3 regions of the Salinicola sp. MIT1003 genome follow, and region 1 is predicted to be linked to each of the others. Evidence: predicted binding sites of a transcription regulator. Region 1 holds the regulator's gene; each other region holds the start of a gene.
The links. Region 1 encodes FliA, which starts transcription of late flagellar genes. Its sites were predicted from a motif close to CTAAAGTTNNNNNNNNNNCNGCCGATA; they were not measured.
Positions count from the first base shown of each region.

Region 2: the regulator FliA is predicted to act here: its motif matches at 4,016-4,042, upstream of flgK (flagellar hook-associated protein FlgK).
Region 3: the regulator FliA is predicted to act here: its motif matches at 2,139-2,165, upstream of BC443_RS02950 (GGDEF and EAL domain-containing protein).

Region 1 covers NZ_MCAP01000004.1:86,643-94,670, reverse strand. The annotation lists gene pqiB (intermembrane transport protein PqiB) at 1-1,521, shown strand, start outside; gene BC443_RS02225 (ABC-type transport auxiliary lipoprotein family protein) at 1,518-2,147, shown strand; gene BC443_RS02220 (RNA polymerase sigma factor FliA) at 2,369-3,067, opposite strand; gene BC443_RS02215 (flagellar protein FlhE) at 3,195-3,656, opposite strand; gene flhA (flagellar biosynthesis protein FlhA) at 3,746-5,833, opposite strand; gene flhB (flagellar biosynthesis protein FlhB) at 5,830-6,993, opposite strand; gene cheZ (protein phosphatase CheZ) at 7,145-7,813, opposite strand; gene cheY (chemotaxis response regulator CheY) at 7,833-8,028, opposite strand, start outside.
Region 2 covers NZ_MCAP01000012.1:74,655-82,682, reverse strand. The annotation lists gene BC443_RS07675 (flagellar basal body rod protein FlgF) at 1-197, shown strand, start outside; gene flgG (flagellar basal-body rod protein FlgG) at 252-1,034, shown strand; gene BC443_RS07665 (flagellar basal body L-ring protein FlgH) at 1,095-1,748, shown strand; gene BC443_RS07660 (flagellar basal body P-ring protein FlgI) at 1,748-2,893, shown strand; gene flgJ (flagellar assembly peptidoglycan hydrolase FlgJ) at 2,893-3,975, shown strand; gene flgK (flagellar hook-associated protein FlgK) at 4,103-5,731, shown strand; gene flgL (flagellar hook-associated protein FlgL) at 5,802-7,034, shown strand; gene fliR (flagellar biosynthetic protein FliR) at 7,240-8,028, opposite strand, start outside.
Region 3 covers NZ_MCAP01000006.1:12,236-20,263, reverse strand. The annotation lists gene BC443_RS02965 (HlyD family type I secretion periplasmic adaptor subunit) at 1-38, shown strand, start outside; gene BC443_RS02960 (TolC family protein) at 38-1,438, shown strand; gene BC443_RS02955 (MAPEG family protein) at 1,684-2,070, shown strand; gene BC443_RS02950 (GGDEF and EAL domain-containing protein) at 2,228-4,372, shown strand; gene BC443_RS02945 (LD-carboxypeptidase) at 4,514-5,398, shown strand; gene fadA (acetyl-CoA C-acyltransferase FadA) at 5,553-6,728, opposite strand; gene fadB (fatty acid oxidation complex subunit alpha FadB) at 6,755-8,028, opposite strand, start outside.

The sequences.
Region 1 (8,028 bases):
ATCACCTTGAACATGAAGAATGCCGAGGGCATCGAAGCCGGCAAGACGCTGATCAAGACGCGCAACGTCCAGGTCGGGCACGTGGAGGCCGTGCGGCTGTCGGAGGACCTTTCGCATACCGTCATCACCGCGCGCATGTCCAACGACGCGGGAAGAATGCTCAACAGCGATACACGCTTCTGGGTGGTCAAGCCACGTATCGGACGCGAAGGCATCAGCGGCCTGAACACTGTGCTTTCGGGGGCGTACATCCAGCTCGCGCCGGGCAAGAGCGAAGAGCCCCAGGACAGTTTCGACGTGCTCGAGCAGCCGCCGGTCGCGCCGCCCGACGCCCCGGGTCTGCGCATCAACCTGGTGAGCCAGGTGGGCAACTCGCTCAGCGCCGGGGATCCCATCACCTATCAGGGCTATACCGTCGGTCGCGTCGAGAGTACCGACTTCGATCCCGACAAGCGGGAGATGCGCCACCGCATCTTCATTCAGGCGCCCTACGACAGTCTGGTTACCGATACCACGCGGTTCTGGAGCTCGTCAGGCATCGACGTGCAGCTCGATTCCGAGGGCGTCAACGTCAACCTGGACTCCTTCGAGACGCTGATCAGTGGCGGCGTGACCTTTGGCGTGCCGGAAGACATCACGCGTGGCAACCCCGCCAAGCAGGATGCGACCTATACGCTCTACAACAACGAAGAGAGCGCGCGTGAAGGCACCTACGATCAGTACATCGAATACGTATTGCTGGTCGACGATACCGTTCGTGGGCTCAGCCGCGGCGCGCCCGTCGAATATCGTGGCGTCCGGGTGGGTACCGTGGTCAGCGTGCCCTGGCACTTCACCGCGCCCCAACCCGATTCGTTGACCCAGTTCGCGATTCCGGTATTGATTCGTATCGAACCGCAGCGCCTGGAAAGCAACGAGGATATCAATACGGATATCGACGACCAGGAGGTTCGGAACCGCTTCGAGACCATGTTCAAGGAGTACGGTCTGCGCGCCACGCTCAAGGCGGGCAACCTGCTGACGGGCGCGCTGTTTGTCGATCTCAACTTCAGCGACGACGCGCCTCCCTACGAGGCGATGACGTTCGACGGCAAGCCGGTGTTCCCGACCATTTCCGGCGGCTTCGCACAGATCGAGCAGAAGGTTTCCAATCTGCTCGACAAGCTCAACGAGCTGCAGGTCGAACCGATTCTCGATCGCCTGGACGAGACCATGCAGACCTCCCAGCAGACGCTCGAGCAAGTGCGTCAGATCGCCGAATCGGTCAATGCCATCGTCTCCGATCCCGCGACGCAGCAGTTGCCAGGCAGTCTCAATGACACGCTGGAAGAACTCCAGAATACGCTGAATGGTTTCTCTGCCGGTTCTTCGGGGTATCGTCAGTTGAATGACACGCTCAAGCAGCTGGAGGTGCTGATGCGGGATCTGCAGCCGGTCGCCAAGACCTTGAGCGAAAAACCCAACGCGCTGATTTTCGACCGTGAAGTCCAAACCGATCCCGTGCCGAGGGCTCCCCAATGATGAAGTCGTCCCTGTCTCGCTGGCGCCGAGTTGGCGCCACCGCCCTGCTGACGATCGCCACTATGGCGATCGCCGGCTGTGCTGCCCAATCGACGCCGACCAATCGATATACCCTGCCGAAGACCGACAGTCCGCAGCAGACGGGTGAGCCTTCGTTGCAAGCGCCCGCGCTGGCGGTCGGTCCTGTCGAGGTGGCCAGCTACCTCGACCAGGAAGGGATCGTCATGCAGACCAGCGATATCGAACTCAACGCGGCCAACCAGAACCTGTGGGCCGAGTCGCTGGGGCAGCAGTTGACACGCCGTCTGCGGCAATCGCTGGCGGCGGATCTGCCGAATGTCGTGGTCCTGAACACCGCCCGCAGCGAAGCGGGTGCGCAACGACTGACGCTCAGTGTCGACCAGTTCCAGGGCCGCTATGACGGTCAGGCCGTGGCATCGGGGGAATGGCAGCTTCACGAGGGCAACGACCTGGTGGCGCAGCGTCACTTCGAGGTCACGCAACCCTTGAGCGACGACGGCTATCCTGCCCTGGTGCGCACTCTCGGTGCCGTGTGGAACGATGTGGCGCGGCAGATCGCCGCCGATATCCGCGCAGTCTCGACGACGTCGCCAGTCAACGATTGAGCAGCGCCCAACGACAGAGCAGCGCCCAACGACAGAGCGCCTATCGAACCTGCATGGCAATGTAGTCAGACAAAGTCGCCATGCCGGGCTCGATAGGCGCTCGGGTGCCATCGAATGTTTGCGTGTTTGCGGGTGGGCAGAGATTCCGGCTTCGGCCGGGAGCCGGACGTCGATCAGGGAATCAGATGATCCGTGGCTCAGGCGATCAGTGATTCAGGCGTTCAGTGGTTCAGACGGCTTCGCAGACGCGTTACCGCCTGGCTGTGCAATTGGCAGACGCGGGATTCGCTGACGCCGAGCACGGCGCCGATTTCCTTCAGGTTGAGCTCTTCCTGGTAATAGAGCCCCAGTAACAGCTTTTCCCGTTCCGGCAAGGCATCGATCGCCGCCATCACTTTGGTACGGTTGTCCGCATCGAGCAGTGCCTCCAGCGGCGATGGCAGACTGCCTTCCGCGACCGTGGCGACGCCATTTTCGGTGTCGCTCTCGTCGTACGTCAGCAGAAAACCGTTGTTGGCATCGATCAGCAATTGATGATAGTCATCCCGGGATATGCCCATCTCCTGGGCGATCTCGCGTTCATCCGGCGCCCGCCCCAACTGCTGCTCTAGCCGGCGCACGGCCTGATCCAGCGCCCGGGCGTTTCGCCGCACGCTGCGCGGCATCCAGTCACGACTACGCAGCTCATCGATCATCGCGCCGCGAATGCGCTGATTGGCATAGGTCGAGAAGCTCGCGCCGTGTGAATTGTCGTAGCGCCCCATGGCGTCCAGCAGGCCCAGCATGCCGGCCTGAACGAGATCATCGAGTTCCACGCTGGCGGGTAGACGCACCTGGAGGGAGAGCGCGTGGCGTCTCACCATCGGCATGTACTGCTCAATCAATGCGTGCTGATCGATTTTGCCCTGTGCGGTATACATCGAATGGCCTCGTGCAAAACACCTTACGGTCATGGGGGCATGACCTATACCCATTATGCCGCGCGGACGCCAAGCCAAGGCGGCAAACTGCCTGTTTTCCAGTGGCTATTTCGGCTGTTTGTCAGCCTCACTGGCGATAGTCGACGATCAGTTGCCCGCCGGTGATCACCCGATCGCCACTGGCATGCTTTCCCGGTGGCCACAGGAAACGCAGCCGGAACGGAAGGGACGCGGCCCGCCCCGCAAAGCGCTGCGTTTCGCCTCGCGATCGAACCAGCGGTAGACAGAGCTGGCCATGGCAGAGCCAGGTCTTCAACGTCGGCGCGGGCGCATCGGTCTCGAATACCCAACGAACGGCCGCGATCTCGGCCTGCTCCGCCGATGACGGCAGCGTGATCGGCGCACTTTCCAGGGGTCGCTCCGACACCACGACCGTCTGGCGCGGCAGTTGGCCTACCCAGGTGCTCTGGGCCGCCGAAGCCGGCGCGATCGTACTTATGACGACCGTACCCATGGCAACCGTACCTATGACGACCGGCCGTCCCATGGCAATCGCCCCGCCTAGCATGCGAATGATCATTGCGCGCATTCTCGGCACCAGGGAAGACGTTCGCAGCAGCAACGCCACCGTCGACACCGCAGATAGCGCTCTCTTCCTCACCGGTCGAATACCGACCGTCATGACGACGGCGCCCCGATGGTCGTCGTGACTCGCAAGTTGCGATCGTCGGGAATTTCAGCCTGGGAAAGCACGACCAGAGACTTGATCTGGCGACGCAGGAAACGCGCCAGCAGCGCCCGCAGGCCGTGTTGAACGACCAGCACGGTCGGTTCGTCACGGTTCTGCTGTCTCTCCACCGCGGCGGCGGTCTGCTGCATCAGTGTTTCGGCCAGCCCCGGTTCGAGCGCCCCACCGTTGTTGAGCGCTTGCGCCAGGACCTGCTCCAGCCGCGGCTCCAGCCCCATCACATGCATCGGCTCGCGTCCCGGGAACCACTGCTGGGTGATCGCCCGGCCCAGCGCAACACGCACCAGCGCGGTCAATTCATTGGCATCCGACTGCTGCGGCGCGTACTCCGCCAGCACATCGAGAATCGTGTGCATGTCGCGGATCGGGACGTCTTCGGCAAGCAGGTTCTGCAGGATGCGTTGCAACGTCGTCAGCGCCAGCAGCTTGGGCACGACGTCTTCCACCAGCGACTTCTGCTGCTCCGCCACCTTGTCCAGAAGCTGCTGAACCTCGGCGCGTCCCAGCATGTCACCGGCGTTTTCATGCAGCAGATGATTGAGATGCGTGGCGATCACGGTGCTCGCGTCCACCACGGTATAGCCGTAGATCTGGGCCCGTTCCCGTTGCGCCGTATCGATCCAGTAGGCGGTCAGGCCAAATGCAGGGTCTTGGGTCTTGGTGCCGTCCAGCGTTCCGGAAACCTGGCCCGGGTCGATTGCCAGCCACTTGCCCGGAAATGCCTCTGCACGACCGACTTCCACGCCTTTCAGGGTGATCACGTAGGTGTTGGGGCTGAGTTCGAGATTGTCGCGAATATGGACGACCGACGGCAGGAAGCCGACATCCTGGGCGAACTTCTTGCGCACGCTCTTGATGCGTCCCAGCAGTTCTCCCTGCTGGCGCTGGTCTACCAGCGGGATCAGGCGGTGCCCCACTTCCAGGCCCAGGGTATCGACCAGTTGCACGTCGTCCCAGCTCGCCTCCGGCGTTTCCTGCACTGCCGGCGGTGCCTTTTCTTCCACCGCGCGCACGGCCTTGACCTGCTCGCGTCGGGACATCCACCAGCCCAGCGATCCCAGGATCACGGCAAACAGCAGGAAGACCACGTTCGGCATGCCAGGGATCAGACCGAGCAGCCCCATGACGCCAGCCGCGAGGAACATGACCCGCGGGTTGTTGAACAGCTGACTCAACAGCTGCTGCCCGACGTCCTGATCGGTATTGACGCGCGATACCGTGACGCCCGCCGCCGTCGATATCACCAGCGCCGGAATCTGGGCGACCAGGCCGTCGCCCACGGTCAGCAGGGTATAGGTCTTCACGGCTTCGCCGAATGGCAGGCCATGCTGCGCCACGCCGATCATCAACCCGCCGATCAGGTTGATCACCATGATCAGCAGGCCCGCCATGGCATCGCCGCGGACGAACTTGCTGGCACCGTCCATGGAGCCGTAGAACTCCGACTCCTGATTGATCTCGGTACGCCGCCTGCGAGCCTCTTCCTCGCCGATCAGACCGGCATTGAGGTCGGCATCGATCGCCATCTGCTTGCCGGGCATGGAATCCAGGGTGAAGCGCGCGCCCACCTCGGCGATTCGCCCGGCACCCTTGGTGATGACCATGAAGTTGATCACCACCAGAATCAGAAACACCACCAGGCCGACGGCGAAGTTGCCGCCGATCAGGAACTCGCCAAAGGCCTCGATCACCTTGCCCGCGGCATCGCCCCCCTCGTGCCCTTCCATCAGCACCACCCGGGTGGATGCCACGTTCAGCGACAGTCGCAGCAGCGTCGAGAACAGCAGAACCGCCGGGAACGCCGCGAAATCCAGCGGCTTTTCCGTGAACATGCTGACCAGCAGCACCATGATCGACAGTGCGATATTGAAGGTGAAGAAGAGGTCGAGCGCGAATGGCGGTAACGGCAGGATCATCATGCTCAGGATCATGATGATCAGTACAGGGCCCGCGAGCACCTTGTATTGCGTTTCTGCCGGCCATTTGCGCTGACCGAACCACTGGGTGAGCGCGTTCATTCACTCTCCTTGGATGAATCTGACGCCGCTTCGTCGAGCTCTGGCGGCACGGGCAGGTCGCGGGGGGTTGGCGGTATATCGCCACCGTCGGTTTCGACCTGTTTGAGACGGAATGCCCAGGCCAGGACTTCGGCAACCGCCGTATAGAGGTCGCCGGGAATCTCCTGTTCCAGATCGACGTGATGATACAGGGCGCGTGCCAGCGGCGGCGCCTCCAGCCTTGGTATGCGATTTTCGTCGCCCAGTTCCCTGATCCTGGCAGCGACGTGATCGGCCCCCTTGGCGACGACCCGAGGAGCGGACATGGAATCCTGCTGGTAGCTCAGCGCCACGGCATAGTGCGTCGGGTTGGTCACGATCACGTCGGCGGTCGGTACCTTGCTCATCATCCGCCGTCTCGCCATGGCCTGCTGCTGGGAACGTATGCGGCCCTTGACGTGCGGGTCGCCTTCGCTCTCCTTGTGTTCCTGGCGAATGTCCTCGCGGCTCATGCGCAGCTTCTTGCTGTGACTCCAGAGCTGATAGGGAACATCGATCAGGATAACCAGTATCAAAGAGGTCACGATGAGCGCACATCCCACGGCCGCCAATCGCATCGCCGTGGCCAGCGCCTGCTGGATCGGCATTTCCATGAGGCCAAGCAGCGTACCGTGCTGCGACCAAAGATACGCCACGCCGACGCCACCAACCAGCATCGACTTGGCGATGGCCTTTGCCAGTTCCGCCAACGCCTGCGTCGAGAACATGCGCTTCAAACCCTTGAGCGGGTTCAGCTTGCTCAGCTGGGGTTGAAGCGATTTCGCCGAGATCAGCCAGCCACCCAGCATCGTCGGCCCCAGGATCGCCGCGGTCGTGAACAACAGAAACAGAGGCAGCAACGCAACCAGCGTATGTTGCCCCAACACCCAGACGTGGCTCAACATCCGGGCGCTGTCGAATGCCAGGCCGTGATCGAAAAGGAAGGACTGCTCCATGACGAGGCTCAACTCGTCATAGAGATTATTGCCCATGACCCATAGACCCAGCACACCGCTGACCAGCAGCAGGAAGGTGGCGAGTTCACGTGACCGCGCGACCTGCCCCTCCTCTCGCGCTTTCTCGATTCGCCTGGGCGTCGCCGGTTCGGTCTTTTCCTGATCGCTGTCGTTCTGCTCGGCCAAGCGCGCACTCCGCCACGAAAGGGGATGAATACCTGGACGCTATTCTGCTTGGAGAGAAGGAATATCAAACGGAGAAATAGCAGGATGTACACCCTGCTATTTCGAGAGGCTGGACATTGTCGAAGGCCGGGACAGGCCCTCTCAGCCGGGATCAGAACCCGAGACTATCCAGCAGGTCGTCGACCTGATCCTGGCTGCTGACGACATCGGCAGCCTGCGGGTTGACCTGAGGGCCATTGAGTAGCGAGTCGGGTTGATCGGCCACGCGAGTGGTACGTTCGCGACGCTCGGTTCCCTCGGGCGCATTATCGATCAGCACCTGGAGCAGTTGCTGCTCGATCTCGTGGATCACGTCCATCATCTTCTTGATGACCTGGCCGGTGAGATCCTGAAAATCCTGCGCCATCATGATCTCGAGCAGTTGGGCGTTGGTGGCGCTGGTCTGCTGTGGCACGTTCTGCAGATAGGAGCGAGTGTCCTTGACCAGCGCCTTGGCCTCGTCGAGCGCCTTGGGTTCGGCAAACCACTCGTCCCAACGCTTGTCGAGCGCACTCGCTTCGCTCTCGAGTGCATTCTGCAGAGGCTGGGCATGATCAATGGCATTGAGTGCGCGTTCCGCCGCCTGTTCGGTCATCGACGCGACGTAGCTGAGCCGGTCACGAGCATCCGGAATCGCCTGTGCCGCCTTCTCTACCTCTTTATCGAGGCCCAGCTCACGCATGTTCTCGCGCAGCATGCGAGTCAGGTGGCCGATACGGCGAATCAGATCGTCGGAAGGCACGCTTTCCGCACCGCTGCCTTGAGGGGTGGCACCACTCATGATCTACCCTCCGTAGGCGTCACTTGCCCAGTTTTTCAAAAATTTTGTTGAGCTTTTCCTCGAGCGTCGCCGCCGTGAACGGTTTGACGACGTAGCCGTTGGCGCCGGCCTGAGCAGCCGCGATGATATTTTCCTTCTTGGCTTCGGCCGTCACCATCAGCACGGGGAGCGAGGAGAGCTTTGGGTCCTGACGGATTTCCTTGAGCATCTCCAGG
Region 2 (8,028 bases), on a different contig from region 1:
ACGTGGCGGCGCCGATCCCGGCCGACGATACCCTGCGTCTGGTTCCCGGGGCGCTCGAAGGCAGCAATGTCACCGCCACCGACGCCATGATTTCGATGATCGACAGCGCTCGACGTTACGACATGCATATGAAGGTGATCGAAAGCGCGGACGAGAACGAACAACGCGCCAACAGCCTGCTTTCTCTGACCAGTTGACCCTGACCAGCTGAGGCTGGCCGCTGGCTGGCTTACCGACAATGAGGTTTTGTCATGATCAAGTCTTTATGGACGGCCAAGACCGGCCTGGAATCGCAGCAGGTCAAGCTGGATGTGATTTCCAACAACCTGGCCAACGTCTCGACCAACGGTTTCAAGCGGTCTCGCGCCGTCTTCGAAGATCTGCTGTACCAGAACGTGCGTCAGCCCGGTGCGCAATCTTCGGTGGTCGATACGCTGCCATCCGGCATGCAGGTCGGTACGGGCGTGCGTCCGGTCGCCACTGAGCGGCTGCACACCCAGGGCGGTCTGCAGAATACCGAGAACTCCCGCGATCTCGCGATCAACGGCAAGGGCTTCTTTGCCGTGCAGATGCCGGACGGCACCACGGGCTACACCCGTGACGGCAGCTTCCAGGTCAACGAGAACGGCCAGCTGGTGACGGCGGGCGGTTATCCGGTCGATCCACCGATCGTGATCCCGCAGAACGCGCTGTCGATCACTGTCAGCCAGGATGGCGTGGTTTCCGTGATGCAGCCGGGGACTTCCCAGAGCAACGAGGTGGGGCAGATCATGCTCTCCACGTTCATCAACCCGACGGGGCTGCAGAGCATCGGCCAGAACCTGTACCTGGAAACCGACGCCTCTGGCCCGCGTAACGATCTCAACCCCGGTCTGGATGGGGCCGGCGTGCTCTATCAGGGATACGTCGAGACTTCCAACGTCAATGTGGTGGAAGAGATGGTCAGCATGATCGAGACGCAGCGCGCCTACGAGATCAACAGCAAGGCCGTCGAAACATCCGATCAGATGCTCCAGCGTCTGACACAGCTATAAACCGGGGAAGGGCGCGTGTTGCTGACCGCAGAATTGGCCACGGTGTGGCGCAGGGTATTGATGCTGACCGGCCTCTGTCTGGTGCTGATCGTGGCCGGCTGTGCCCAGATTCCGCGCCACTCCGTGGTCGAGAATTCGTCCCCGGTGGAGATACCGTCGACACCGCCGACGCAGGCCAACGGCTCGATCTATCAGGCGCGCTTCGGCTTCCAGCCACTGTTCGAGGACCGCCGTCCGCGTCAGATCGGGGACATCATCACCATCGTGCTCGACGAACAGGTCAGTGCCAGCAAGAGCTCGGCGGCGAATGCGTCACGAGACGGTTCGGCGACGTTCACGCCGACGCTGGTGCCGGACCCTCTCGATAAACTGAGCGACTATGGCATGGACCTCGAAGGCGAGAACATCTTCAACGGTTCGGGGGGCGCCAATGCCAACAACACCTTTACCGGAACGATTACCGTGACCGTCTATGATCTGCTGGCCAACGGCAACCTGAAGGTTCGCGGGGAAAAGCAGATCGCGATCAACCAGGGCACCGAATACATCCGGTTCTCCGGCGTGATCAATCCACGCGCGATCAGCGGTTCCAACACCGTGCAGTCGACGCAGGTCGCCGACGCCCGTATCGAATATGTCGGTGATGGCTATATCAACGAAGCGCAGACCATGGGTTGGCTGCAGCGCTTCTTCCTCAACATTTCGCCGTTCTGATGCCTATGTCCGCTCTGTTTCGTTCATTCCAGTTGCGTCGCTCGCCGTTGGCCAGAGCGCTTCTGTTCCTGGCGATCCTGCTGTTCAGTCTGGGCGCCCAGGCGCAGCGCATTCAGGATCTGGCCAATTTCGCCGGCGTACGTGACAACCAGCTGGTCGGCTATGGCCTGGTGGTCGGTCTCGACGGAACGGGTGACCAGACCACTCAGGCGCCGTTCACGGGGCAGAGCATCACCAACCTGCTGTCGCAGCTGGGCGTCACGGTGCCAGCGGGCACCAACATGCAGCTGCGCAACGTGGCGGCCGTCATGGTGACCGCCAGACTGCCGCCGTTCTCCCGCCAGGGGCAGGAGATCGATATCACCGTGTCATCGATGGGCAACGCCGACAGCCTGCGCGGCGGCACGCTGCTGATGACTCCGTTGAAGGGGGCGGACGGTCGCGTCTACGCGCTGGCTCAAGGCAACGTCTACGTCGGCGGCGCCGGGGCGGAAGCGGCGGGCAGCAGTGTTTCCGTCAATCACCTGGCCGCGGGCCGTATTCCCGGAGGCGGTCTCGTCGAGCAGGAAGTGCCGATGCGACTGGGCGACGCCAGTGGCACGCTGGATCTGTTCCTCAAGAATGCCGACTTCGAGAATGCCCGACGCATGGTCGCGGCGATCAATCAGGAGTTCGGCGCGCCGGTCGCCGCCGCGCTCGACGGACGCACGGTGCAGTTGAAGCTGCCGGCCAACGACAATGATCGCGTCACCTTTCTGGCTCGCGTGCAGGGAGTGAACGTCACTACCGAGCGTGGCCCGTCCAAGGTAATCGTCAATGCGCGTACCGGCTCGGTGGTGCTGTCGGACACCGTCACGCTCAATCGTGCCGCGGTGGCCCACGGCAACCTGTCGATCGTCATCGATTCCAATCCCCAGGTCAGTCAGCCCAATGCGCTGGCTGGTGGCAACACGACGGTCGTTCCCAACGCCGACATCACCGTACAGCAGGAGGGCGGTGCGCTGCAGATGGTTCAGACCAGTGCCGATCTGATGGATGTGGTCAACGCGCTGAACGCATTGGGCGCCTCTCCCCAGGATCTGATGTCGATTCTCCAGGCGTTGAAGTCTGCGGGATCGCTCAACGCCGAGCTGGATATCATCTGATGGCGATCACCAACGATCTTTCGGGACAGTTTGCGCTCGACGTCCAGAGCGTGCAGAAGCTCAAGTACAGTGCGGCCAACTCGCCGCAGGGGAGTCTCAGGGAAGCATCGCGCCAGTTCGAGGCCGTGTTCCTGCAGATGATGCTCAAGAGCATGCGCGATGCCAGCCCCCAGTCCGGTCTACTACATAGCAATCAGATGGACATGATGCGCTCGATGCAGGATCAGCAGTGGGCGCAGCAGCTGGCGGGCAAGGGGCTGGGGCTTGCCGATCAGCTGGTGGCGCAGCTCGAGGGTAGCGGCCTGCCGGGCACCTCGGCACTGCCCGCCGCCTCGGGCGCTACGGGCGACGATGCCTCGGCCCTGATCGCCGGCATTCCGCGGGGTACGCCACGGCTGTTGCATGGTGGCCTTCGCACGCCGGGATTTGCGCCGGACCTGTCACGACATGAGATCGCCGGCGCCAGCGCTGCCACGGCCAACGGCTCGTCATCGACATCGACATCGGCATCGATGGCAGACGAGGCCGACGATCGTCCGGCGCACGTCCGCGCCTTCCTCGACAGTCTGGCAGGCCCGGCCAGGCAGGCGGAACAGTCCTCGGGCGTGCCGGCCGAGCTGATTCTGGCCCAGGCCGCGCTCGAGACCGGCTGGGGGCAGCGGGAGATTCCCACCGCCAGCGGCGGCAACAGCCACAATCTCTTCGGTATCAAGGCCGGACAGTCCTGGCAGGGCGACACCACGGCTATCACCACCACCGAGTATGTCGACGGGCGGCCGGTCAAGATGGTCGATCGCTTCCGCGTCTATGACTCCTATACCGATGCCTTCAACGATTACGCCAGGTTGATTGGCGACAACCCTCGCTATCAGGGGGTCGTGGCGGCTTCGACACCCGACCAGGCGGCTCAGGCGTTGCAGCAGGGCGGTTATGCCACGGATCCGCGCTATGCCGAGAAGCTTCGCGGCATCATGGCGCAGTTGGGCACGCTAGAAGCCGGGGCAGGTCGCGATCTGCTGGCGACTGCGAGTAATGCCGGCAATCCGTTCGGCCCCGACGATCTGCCCACGGCGATTTTCTGATCGGCGTTAACAATTGGTTGCGAAATCGCTGTCTGAAGGGGTCAAGAAGCGGCTTTCGCGGCCGATAAAAATCATAACCTTGCACGGACATCGCCAGCATCGTCATGGCGTTTCACGGGATAGCGATATGAGCCTGTTTTCGATTGGCCTTAGCGGTTTGAGCGCGGCGCAGAATGCGCTCTCGACGACCAGCAACAACATCAGCAACGTCTACACCGATGGCTATAGCCGACAGTTGACGCTGCTGGGACAGAACAGCAGCGGCGAGGGTGGCGGTTCCGGCGTCAGCGTCGACGGCATCCAGCGCCAGTACAACAGCTATATCAGTTCGCAGCTCAATCAGGTCAATAGCCGCGAGTCGGCCCTGGAAACCTACCAGAGCCAGGTCAACCAGATCGACGATCTGCTGGCGGACAGCGATTCCGGTCTGACCACGCTGATGCAGAATTTCTTCTCCAGCCTCGAGGATCTGACCGGTGCGCCTTCGGACGCAGCCGCGCGCGAAGGGGTATTGGGCAGCGCTCGCAGCATGGTCGCACAGTTCCGTGCTTACGATGGCTATCTCAGCGACATGCGTGAGGGCATCAACGGCCAGATTGGCGACGTGGTCACCCAGGTCAACGATCTCAGCGACCAGATTGCCGATCTCAACAAGCAGGTGACGCTGGCCCGTGCCAGAAGCGGCGAGGAGCCCAACGCGCTGCTGGATCAACGCGACAAGCTGGTCAGTGATCTCGGCGAGCTGGTCGACGTCAACGTGCAGGTCCAGGATGGTTCGACCTACCAGGTATCGCTATCCAACGGCACGCCGCTGGTCGCCGGCAACAAGTCCTTCGATCTCGTCGCCGTCAAGAGCGATGAAGATCCTTCCAATATCACGATCGCCTACGAAGATGGTGCCGGCTCGCGTTCGCCACTCAAGGAATCCGTCATTCAAGGCGGTGAACTGGGTGGATTGTTGAGCTTTCGTAGCGAAACCCTCGACAGCGTTCAGAACCAGCTCGGTCAGTTGGCGGTGACATTGGCAGTGGAATTCAATGACCAGCATGAGGCTGGCGTGGATATCAACGGTGATTCCGGCAAAGCGTTTTTCGAAATCGGTGGCCCGACCATCATTGCCAGTGCCAATAACGCAGGCAGCGGTTCGCTGGATGCCGAGTATGGCGACATCAGCCAGTTGACGGCGGACGACTATCAGCTGACCTATCAGGCGGATGGCTCCCTCAAGGTCGAGAACCTGAGCAGCGGCGAGAAGCTTCCTGATGTCTCTCCGGATGCTGATGGCAATTTTTCCTTCGGCGGAGTGACGCTGACTCCCGGTACCCCGCCCCCGGCTGAAGGCGACGTCTTCACACTACAGCCGACGCGCAATGCGGCTGCCGGATTCGATCTGGCGCTGAGCGATACCAGCCAGATCGCCGCTTCGGAAAGCGGTGACTCCGGTGACAACCGCAATGCCTTGGCGTTACTCGACCTGCAGAATCAGAAGCTAGTTGGCGGTAGTGCGACCTTTAGTGGCGGCTACGCTTCGCTGGTCAGCGATGTGGGCAACCGGGCGGCCATCACCGAGGCCAACCTGACGACCCAGCAGGGTCTGAGCGATCAGCTTTACGCCTACCAGCAGGCCGACTCGGGCGTGAACCTGGACGAAGAGTACGCCAATTTGATGCGGTATCAGCAGTACTACTCGGCCAATGCCAAGGTCATCGAAGCCGGTTCGGCCATCCTGGATACGATTTTGGGGCTGCGCGCTTGAGAGCTGTCGAAGCGCCGTTTTTGAATAATGATTGAGCGCGCCCTGATCGGGTGCCTTCGAGGAGAGAGCCGTGCGTGTCAGCACCGTGATGATGTTCGAGCGCAGTGTCAGCTCGATGAACCGCCAGCAGGGCGCTTTCATGGAAGTCGGCGAGCAGATCGCTTCCGGCAAGCGTGTGGTGCGTCCTTCCGACGACCCACAGGCTGCATCGCGGGCGGTCGGGGTATCGCAATCGTTGGCCACCAATGCCCAGCAGAGCGACAGCCGGGTGACGGTGCGCAACTCGCTGAGCCAGGAAGAGAGCGTTCTCGACAGTGTTTCCGATGCTCTGACGAGAGCCAAGGAGCTCATGATCCAGGCCGGCAATGGCACGCTGAGCGACGCCGACCGCCAGTCCCAGGCGTCGGAGCTGCGTGGCGTCTACGAGGCGCTGTTGGGGCAGGCCAACTCTACCGACGGTAACGGAAGCTATCTCTTCGGCGGTTACAAGGATAGTTCCGCGCCCTTCGTCAAGGTCGAGGATAATGACTCTGACCCCAAGAAGGTGTACGTAGAATACGATGGCTCCGGCGCGGTTCGCCAGCAGAAGGTCGACTCTTCTCGAATGATGGACGTCGGCAACACCGGGAAAGAGGTCTTCCAGAGCGTGGCGGCCGGCGCTGGTTACTTGGCCAAGGCTGGCGACGGCAATACTGGCACCTTGACCTTCACTGGCCCCCAGGTGACGGACACGACCGCCGATGGCTACGGCGACGAGTACGCTATTTCGTTCAGCGATAATGGTGACGGCACTTTCGGCTATACGATTAGCGGCCCGAGTGTCAGCAAGACAGGTACCTATGACGGCACCAGTGCCACTCTGGAATTCGGCGGCGTCCGTCTGACGCTGGAAGGAACGCCCGAGCCAAGTGATACGCTCGCGGTGGGCCCGGCTTCTGAGATGAAGCCCGACGTCTTTAGGACGTTGGAGAACATGCTCTCTGCCCTCGAGAACCCGCTGGATTCCGACGCCGACAAGGCGGCCTTCGCCAATACGCTGTCGACCTCCAGCCGGGAGCTGGATAACGCACTGGACAATGTGCTGACCGTGCGCGCGTCCGTCGGTGCTCGACTCAACGAGCTGGACACGCTCGATACCGTAGGGGGCGATCGCAAGATCAGCTACACCCAGACCCAGAGCGATCTGATCGATCTGGATTACACCACCGCCATTTCGGACTATGTGCTGCGGCAGGTGGGGTTGCAGGCGTCGCAGAAAGCCTTCGTCGATTTGCAGGGGACTTCGTTGTTCGACCTGATGTGATGTTTGGTCTGACGCGACGTTCGACCTGACGCGGCGTCGGATTTCAATCGCCAACGGATCGGGCCGTTAACGGCCCGGTTCGAAGTCAAAGGGGCGAATCCTGCAGGATGCGCCCCTTTTGTCTGGGTTTGGGTGAGCCGTCGGTTGGCGATTTCGAATATTGGAAAGGAGTTCGGGGAGAGATTGGCCCCGTTGTGATCTCGGGTCAGGGCGTGCCGGCCATCTGTTCGATCATGCCCTGCATGAAACGAAGCTGTTGTTCGAACAGATCGCTCCAGAAGCCTCCCATATCCGGAATCAGTGCGGTAATCAGCACCAGGCCGGCGGTCAGTGTCATCGGGAAACCCACCGAAAAGATCGACAGCTGTGGCGATGCACGATTGAGAATGCCCAGCGAGAGATTGATCAACAGCAGCGCGGTGACGATGGGAATCGCCATCAGCAGGCCGGAGGAGAAAATGGTGCCGCCCCAGCGGGCCAGCGTTTCGGCAAAGCTGGCATCGATCGAGGTCGAGCCGATGGGCAGCACCTCGAAGGTCCAGGCGAGAATTTCGATCGTGATAAGGTGTCCGTTCATCGCCAGGAACATCAGCAGCGTCAAAATTTCCAGCAGGCGCGACAGCACCATCGTATTGGTGCCGGCATCCGGCTGGAAGAAGGTCGCGAACCCGAGGCCCATCTGCATGCTGATGAACTCGCCGGCAGTCTGCACCACGGCGATCATGATCCGCAGCACCAGGCCCATGGCGATACCGATAAGGATCTGCTGAAGCATGATGCCGAAGCTTTCCAGCGAGAACAGAGGAATCGCCGGCATCGGTGGCAGGGCAGGCGCGATGGCCACAGCGATTGCGGCCCCAAGCAGCGCCTTTACCGGCGTTGGTACGCTCGGCAAGCTCCACAGCGGTGACGCCATGAAGAAGGCAAGAATGCGAACCGTGGGCCAGAAGAAGAGCCGTATCCAGCTTTCCCACTGGGCTGAGGTAATATCGAT
Region 3 (8,028 bases), on a different contig from region 1:
TCAGCGACATGCTGGCACGCGCGATGCGAGAAGAGTGATGCCATCCATTCGTCAATGGGCGTTGACCGGTTGTCTGGCGACGCTGATCGCCACGGCGCATGCCCAGCCACTCAAGATCGAAGCACCGCTACCGTCCCTTCCACAACTGGTCGCCCTGGCGCTGACCTACGACAGCGGCTTGCAGAGCCAGCGCCTGGATAGCCAATCGATGGCGCAGGAAGTGCCGATGGCGCAGGCAGGGTTGCGCCCCCGGCTCGATGCCACCGCTGCCTATCGCTACACGGACGCCGACAATATCTACACCGACAATCCCGATGACTATCCGGACGAGGTCTATGACGATCGCGTTTCCGGCAGGACGCGGGACACCAGTTGGGAACTGCGGCTGACACAGCCGCTGTTCAGCCTCGAGCGCTGGCGCCGGGTCGGCAAGGCTCGTGCGCAGATGGATGCGGCGGCGCTGCAGGTGGCCGTCGCCGAGCGTGACCTCGCGGTCAAGGTGGTGGAAACCTATCTCGATGCCTACCAGGCCTCGCGCAAGCTGGGCTTGCTGATCGCGCAGCGCGAGTCGCTGGTCTTGCAGCAGCGCCAGGCCCAGCGCGCCTACGACCTGGGTATCGGCGATCGTATCAACCTGCTGGAGTCCCAGTCGCGGCTGGATCAGGCGGTCGCCGACCAGACATCGGCGGAAAACGACCTGACCAACGCTCTGAGCGACCTCGAAAGGCTGACCGGCGTTGCGCTTCCCTTTGATCCGGTACTGGTCGATACGCCGGAGAATCTGAACATCTCACCGGAATCTCGCCCGCTGGAGAGCTGGCTGGCATTGAGCCGAAATAATGTGCAGGTGCGCCTGGCCGCCGAGCGCCAGCGCGTCGCCGACAGGGATACCGACGTGCGACGCGCGTCACGCTATCCCGAACTCAACCTGGTGGTCGGCTACAGCGATGTCGACAGTAGCGATGCCTTGAGAACCAGCAACGATCTTTCGGCCAGCGTGGAAATGAACCTGCCGATCTACCAGGGTGGCTATACCACCGCCAGTATCCGCCAGGGAGAGCTGACGGCACGAGCCAGCGCGGCCAGCACGGAGAACGAACGCCGACTGGCCCAGCAGGAGGTTCGCAAGCGCCTGCTCAGCATGCAGGGCGACCTGCGCCAGCTGGAGGCCCTGCAGCGCTCGGTGGAATCCGGCAGTCTGTTCCTGCAGGCGGCGATTCGCGGCGAATCTCTCGGCCTGAGAGACTTGGTAGATGTCCTCGACGCCCGCTCCTCGCTCTATGATCTGCGCATTCGCTTCATCGAAACGCTCTGCCTCTATCTCGAGGATCGCACCTATTTGCAGGCCACTACCGATCAACTCGACACATCGACACTGGCGGAGGTGGCAAGCATTCTGGAGCGTGTAGAACGGGCAGCGCCGAGCGACGATGTCTGAACCGGACCAGGTTGGGAAAAGAAATATCGGACAATGCTCCGATGACTAGGCGGTCGAAGCGGTCGAAGCGGTCGAAGCGGTCGAAGCGGTCGAAGCGGTCGAAGCGGTCGAAGCGCCAATATTTTCAGGTCCCGATCGACCGTATTCGACAACCGTACGATCGAAGAACGATCTGCTATCTTGACTAAAAATCGCCGGATAAGGCGTTCGGCGGGATCGACCGAGAGAATGCAAGAGGGAATGCAATGAGCCTGCCACTATGGTGCCTGCTGATAACCGCGCTATTGCCCTTCTGGCTGGCATTCTGGGGCAGCAGCGTCAGGCGCCGGGAATTCGGCCACCTGGATAATCATCATCCACGCCAGCAATATGCGCAGATGACAGGTAAAGGCGCGCGTCTCTGGGCAGCGCAGAGCAACGCCTGGGAGGCGCTGGCGCTGTTCACCGCGGGTATCGTTGCCATGCAGACCTCGGGTGGCGGCAGGCTTGCGGATATCGCCTGCGTCGTCTTCGTGCTGGCTCGGATCGGCCATGGTCTCTGTTACGCCATGGATCTGGCGACACTGAGGTCTTCTCTTTTCGTCGTCAGCTTTCTGGCCGTACTGTCACTCTTCATGACGGCTCTGCTATAGGCTACATGGCATCAAGGTGCGAGCTTTCGGAAAGAGCGCCACGGCAAGGACCCATAGCGTTCAGAACCATCAAGTTTTAGCGAAATGAGCCGATAGAGTTCGAATCACCTTCCATGATTCGCTTTTTGTCATTCGAGTGCGATCGAGATCCCGTCCCATGTCCACCGACAATGAATTCCAACGCGGTTCGCCACAAGACACCGACGATAGCCTCGGAGCAGATAGCCTCGGAGAATCAGTGCTGCCTGCCCCGCCTTTCGAAAACGCGATGGCCGGTGATCTCGACACACATCAGCAATGGGCGCTGGAAGCCATGGCCGCAGCCCGGACCTCCTACTGGCGATGGTCTGCCCCCGAACGCAGCTTTCTCTGCGGCACGATAGCCGAACGAAGCGATAGCGACCTTCTGCGTCTTGACTGGTGGACGCTATTGAAGACGATGCCGTCGGCCGAGCGTCGGCGGCTGATCACCCTATGGCGGCGAATGAACGACGGTCAGCAGAACCGCGTCGACGTACTGATACAACCCGACGCCACCAAGCCATCGATCTGGTGGCGCATCCGCGGCGCGATCACCTCGCGCGACGATGGCGCCTCCCCTCTCGCGGCAACCGGCACCTGGGAAGTCCTCGACGATCCGCGTGACCAGCGGCCTCATGGTAGCGTCCGGGCGCATGCGTTCGCCGCCTCGCGCGATTCGATGCTGGTCGTCGACAATCGCTGGCGCATTCTGGAAATCAACGACGCGTTCACCACGCTCGGGGGGTTACCACCGAGCGCGATACTCGGCCGCGCACTGCAGCAGTACATAGATGCCGATGTGCTGCGCTCCGACCCGGCGACGGTCGCGCGTAACGATCGCATCCAGCACTACGAAGGACTCTTCCATGTCGAAGGGGCAGCACCCGTTCCCGTGGAATTGACCCTCAGCCACTTTACGCTGGACGAAACTGGCGAGACTCACTATATCGCCGCGCTACGGGACATCTCGGCACGCAAGCGCTCCGAGCGGGAGCTGGAGCATCTCGCCAGGATCGACACGCTGACTCAACTGCCCAATCGTGCGACGCTGCAGCAGACGCTGAACGGGCGGCTGCTCAGGCTCCTGCCTGGACACGGACTCGCGGTCCTCTTCATCGATCTGGATGGTTTCAAGCACATCAACGACTCGCTGGGGCACCAGTCGGGCGACATTCTGCTGAAAATCATCGTCAAGCGGCTACGCGCCACGGTGCGTAGCAAGGATCTGGTTGCGCGCTGGGGCGGCGACGAATTCGTCGTGGTCATCGAGGTGGGCAGCGACATGGAACTCGCCGACAGGATCGCCCAACGCCTGCTCGAAGCGCTGTCCCACCCCATGGTGATCGGCGGGCATCAGATCAGCGTCACCGCCAGTATCGGCATCGTTCACGCACCGCAGAACGGGCGCGACGGAGAGACTCTGCTCAAGCATGCCGATGTCGCCATGTATGCGGCGAAGAACCGGGGCAAGAACGCCATCGTCGTCTATCACGAGCAGCTGAAGCATCACAGCCTGGAACAGATGTCGATGCTCGCCCACCTGCGGGAAGCCATCGCCAAGGACGCTCTCGACTTCGTGGTCCAGCCCAAGTTCGACGGCAACAACCGGATGATCGGCGCCGAACTGCTCGCGCGCTGGATGACCGAAGACCATGGCGAAGTGCCCCCTGCCGTCTTCGTACCACTGACCGAAAACAACGGAATGGCGTCGGCACTGGGCAACCTGGCCATCGACCGCGCCGCCCAATATGCCGCCCGCCTGGCCGCCACGGGTAATCCGTTGCCGGTATCGGTGAACATCTCCGCGCTGCATGTCATGGACGACAAGCTGGCGGATACGCTACGCAGTGCCTGCCAACGCCACCACATCACGGCCGACCAGATCGAACTGGAGGTGACGGAGTCCGTGTTCCTGGAAGACACGCGGTTACCGGAAGCCCGGATCAAGCATCTCAGAAGCCAAGGTTTCCGTGTCGCGATGGATGACTTTGGCGCCGGTTACTCATCGCTGGGTTATCTCAAGCGACTGCCCTTCGACACCATCAAGATCGATCGCAGTTTCATGCACGGCCTGGAAGCGGACCGGCGTTCACGCGACCTGCTGGCAGGCATCGTCGAACTTTGCAATCTGCTCGGCATGGAAACCGTTGCCGAAGGCGTCGAGACCGAAGAACAGTGGCAACTGCTGCAGACACTGGGCGTCAAGCAATACCAGGGGTTTTATCTGGGTCGCCCCATGCCGGTGGAACAGCTATTGGAGCGACTGAAGGGAGAGCTCTGATCGCATCTCCCAGCGAAACCTCTCTGCCAGTCGCATGACGCGTCACGCCGGGGAAAGAAAACGGCCGGTAGCGTCGGGCGCCGAGCTGGCGTAACGTGCGAAGCTTTCATTCATTCGCCCGCTTTCGTGAAGCCGTTGCCCATGTCCCCGACGTTCAGCCTGATCGCTCCCGCCTCCTTCACCCGGCCCGATGTACTGGAACAAGCCGCCCGGGCGTTGCAGTCGTTCGGTATCGCCGTTCGCTTTCCCGACCGGCTGCAGGATCAACGACACTACCTGGCCGGGAGCGTCGAGCATCGCCTCCAGACGCTCTACGATGCCTACGCCGATCCCGACACCGATGCCGTCTGGGCCGTTCGCGGCGGCTATGGCTGCGCCCATCTGGCGACCGAAATCGACTGGAGCCGGCTCTCTCGCAAACCGCTGATCGGTTACTCCGATCTCAGCGTGTTACTGGATCAGTGCCATCGCCACGGCTTACCGGCCATCCATGGCCCGGTGATGAAAGAGGGCGTGAAGCTCGCCAGCGATGATGCCGACCTGCGCACCGCGAGCCACCGAGATTTCAGCGCCCTGCTCGGACTGCTCGAGGGTCGGTCGCCGGAGAGCGTGGCGTTGACGCCTGTTTCGACAGTTTCAGCGGCGGCGATCGAAGGGCCGCTCGTCGGCGGCAATCTTGCGACCCTGGCCAGCGTTGCCGGCACCTCGCTGGCGTTTCGCGCACCGCCCGGGGCGATCGTGATTCTGGAAGATGTTGGCGAGCCCTACTACCGGCTCGAGCGCGACCTGTGGCAGCTGGTCCATTCCGGCGCGCTGGACACCGCCGCTGCCGTCTGCATCGGCACTTTCGAGAATTGCGTCCCCTACGGGGATCTCGAGATCGAGACGCTGTTCGAGACCTGGATCGCCCCTCGCGGCCTGCCGCTCTACGCAGGGCTTCCGGTCGGCCATGGACGTGACAACCTCCCTTGGCGCTACGGGTCGAAGGCGCGTATCGCCAGCGATCGGCTGCAGTTCCTTGACTGAGCTTGTCACCAAGACCCAGTTACGTTCATTCGAATCCACGAAAAACGCCGCCTCGCATAGACGAGGCGGCGATCGATTGGCTACCAACTTTGACTGGATACCAACTTCGACTGGATACCGACTTCGACTGGCACCTTGCATGCGGATTCGAACCCTATACGCGCTCGAACACCGTCGCCACACCCTGCCCCATGCCGATACACATCGTCGCCAGGCCGAGCGTAGTGTTCTGTTGACGCATGACGTTGAGCAAGGTAGTGCAGATACGCGCTCCGGAACAGCCCAGCGGGTGACCGAGCGCGATGGCGCCACCATGCAGGTTGACCGCCTCATCCAGGCGATCGAGCAGTTCGAGATCCTTCAGCACCGGGATCGACTGTGCCGCGAAGGCTTCGTTGAGCTCGACCGTCTGGATATCACCGATCTTGAGACCGGCGGCTGCCAGCGCCTTCTGCGTCGCCGGAACCGGGCCATACCCCATGATCGAGGCATCACAGCCGGCCACGCCGGTCGAGACGACTTTCGCCAGAGGCTCCAGTCCCAGAGATTTCGCCCGCTCGTAGCTCATCACCATCAGCGCCGAAGCGCCAACGGAGAGCGCCGACGAGGTCGCCGCGGTCACCGTGCCGTTCTTGGGATCGAACACCGGCTTGAGCGATGCCATCTGTTCGAGACTGGCGTCTTCGCGTACCACCTCGTCGTGCTTGATCAGACTGCGGTAGCCCTGCTGATCGTGTCCCTCGATCGGCACGATCTCGTTGTCGAAATAGCCTTGACGGTTGGCCTCGCTAGCGCGTCGATGAGAACGCAGCCCGAACTGGTCCTGCTGTTCGCGAGTCACCCCGTGCATCTTGCCCAGCAGTTCCGCCGTCAAGCCCATCATCATCGCCGCCTTGGCAGTGCTCTTGCTGGCCGCCGGATTGACATCGACTCCGTGATCCATCGGCACGTGCTCCATGTGCTCGACGCCGCCGATCAGATAGCAGTCGCCCATGTCGGCGCGAATGTTGGCCACTGCGATATGCAGCGCGCTCATTGACGATCCGCACAGGCGATTGATGGTCTGCGCCGGTACCGAACGCGGGATGCCGGTCAGAATGGCGGCGTTGCGTGCGATATTCATCGACTGCTCCAGGGTCTGGTTGACGCAACCCCAGAGGATGTCGTCGACGCCGGCCGGGTCGAGCTTCGCGTTGCGAGTGAACAGCGCCTGCATTACCGCTGCGGAGAGATTCTCGGCGCGGACGTGACGAAAGGCACCGTTCTTGGCCTTGGCCATGGGGGAGCGCACGGCATCGACCACCACGGCATCTCTTGCTTTCAAACTCATGACTGTGACTCCGGTTGGTGGTGGGCTCAGCGGTCGCTGGCGTCAGGGTAAAAGCGCTCGCCGTTGGCGGCCATTTCCTCGAGTCGCGCCGTCGGCGCATACAGCGCGCCCAGTTCGCCGGCGAGCCGTTTCGCTACCGCCACGAACTCGGCCACGCCCATGGCATCGATGTAACGCAGCGCACCACCGCGGAACGGCGGGAAGCCGATGCCGTAGATCAGCGCCATGTCGGCCTCGGCCGGCGACCCGACGATGCCGTCCTCGAGACAGCGCACCGTCTCCATGCACAGCGGCACCATCATTCGCGCAATGATCTCGTCGTCGGACAGTTCCCGTGCTTCGCGGACGACCCCGGCGACCAGCCGGTGAGCCTCGTCGTCATGGGTTTTCTTCGGCTTGCCCTTCTTGTCTTCCTCGTAGACGTAGAAGCCCTTGCCGTTCTTCTGGCCGAGCCGCTGGTTGTCCAGCATCACCTGAATCGCGGACTTGCCGTCGTGGGCCATGCGATCGGGGAAGCCTTCGGCCATCACCTCGCTGGCGTGCACCGCGGTATCGATGCCGACGACATCGAGCAGATAGGCAGGCCCCATCGGCCAACCGAAGCGTTCCATGACCTTGTCTGCACGCTCGAAGTCGACACCATGCTCGACCAGGCCGCTGAAACCACCGAAGTAGGGAAACAGGACGCGATTGACCAGGAATCCCGGGCAGTCGTTGACGACGATCGGCGTCTTGCCCATCTGGCGGGCGTAGGCCACTGTCGCGGCGACCGCGGCGTCGGAGGTCTTGGCGCCACGAATGACTTCGACCAGCGGCATCCGGTGCACCGGGTTGAAGAAGTGCATGCCGCAGAAGTTCTCGGGCCGCTTGAGATTGGCCGCTAGCCGGTCGATGGAGATGGTCGAGGTGTTGGATGCCAGGATGGTGTCGTCCGCGACCTGGGCCTCTACTTCGGCAAGTACCGCTTCCTTGATCCGGGGATTCTCGACCACGGCTTCGACCACGAGATCGACCGCACCGAAATCGCCGTAGGAGAGCGTCGGACGAATGTTGCCCAGCACTTCGGCCATTCGCGTCTGGCTGAGCTTGCCGCGCTCGAGCTGCTTGGTCAGCAGTTTGCGGGCTTCCTTCAGGCCGAGTTCGATCGCCTCGGTCTTGATGTCCTTCATCAGGATCGGCGTGCCCTTGTAGGCGCTCTGGTAGGCGATGCCGCCGCCCATGATGCCCGCCCCGAGCACTGCGGTCTGCTCGACCGCCTTGGCATCCTTCTCGTACTGCTTGGCCTTTTTCTTGACGGCCT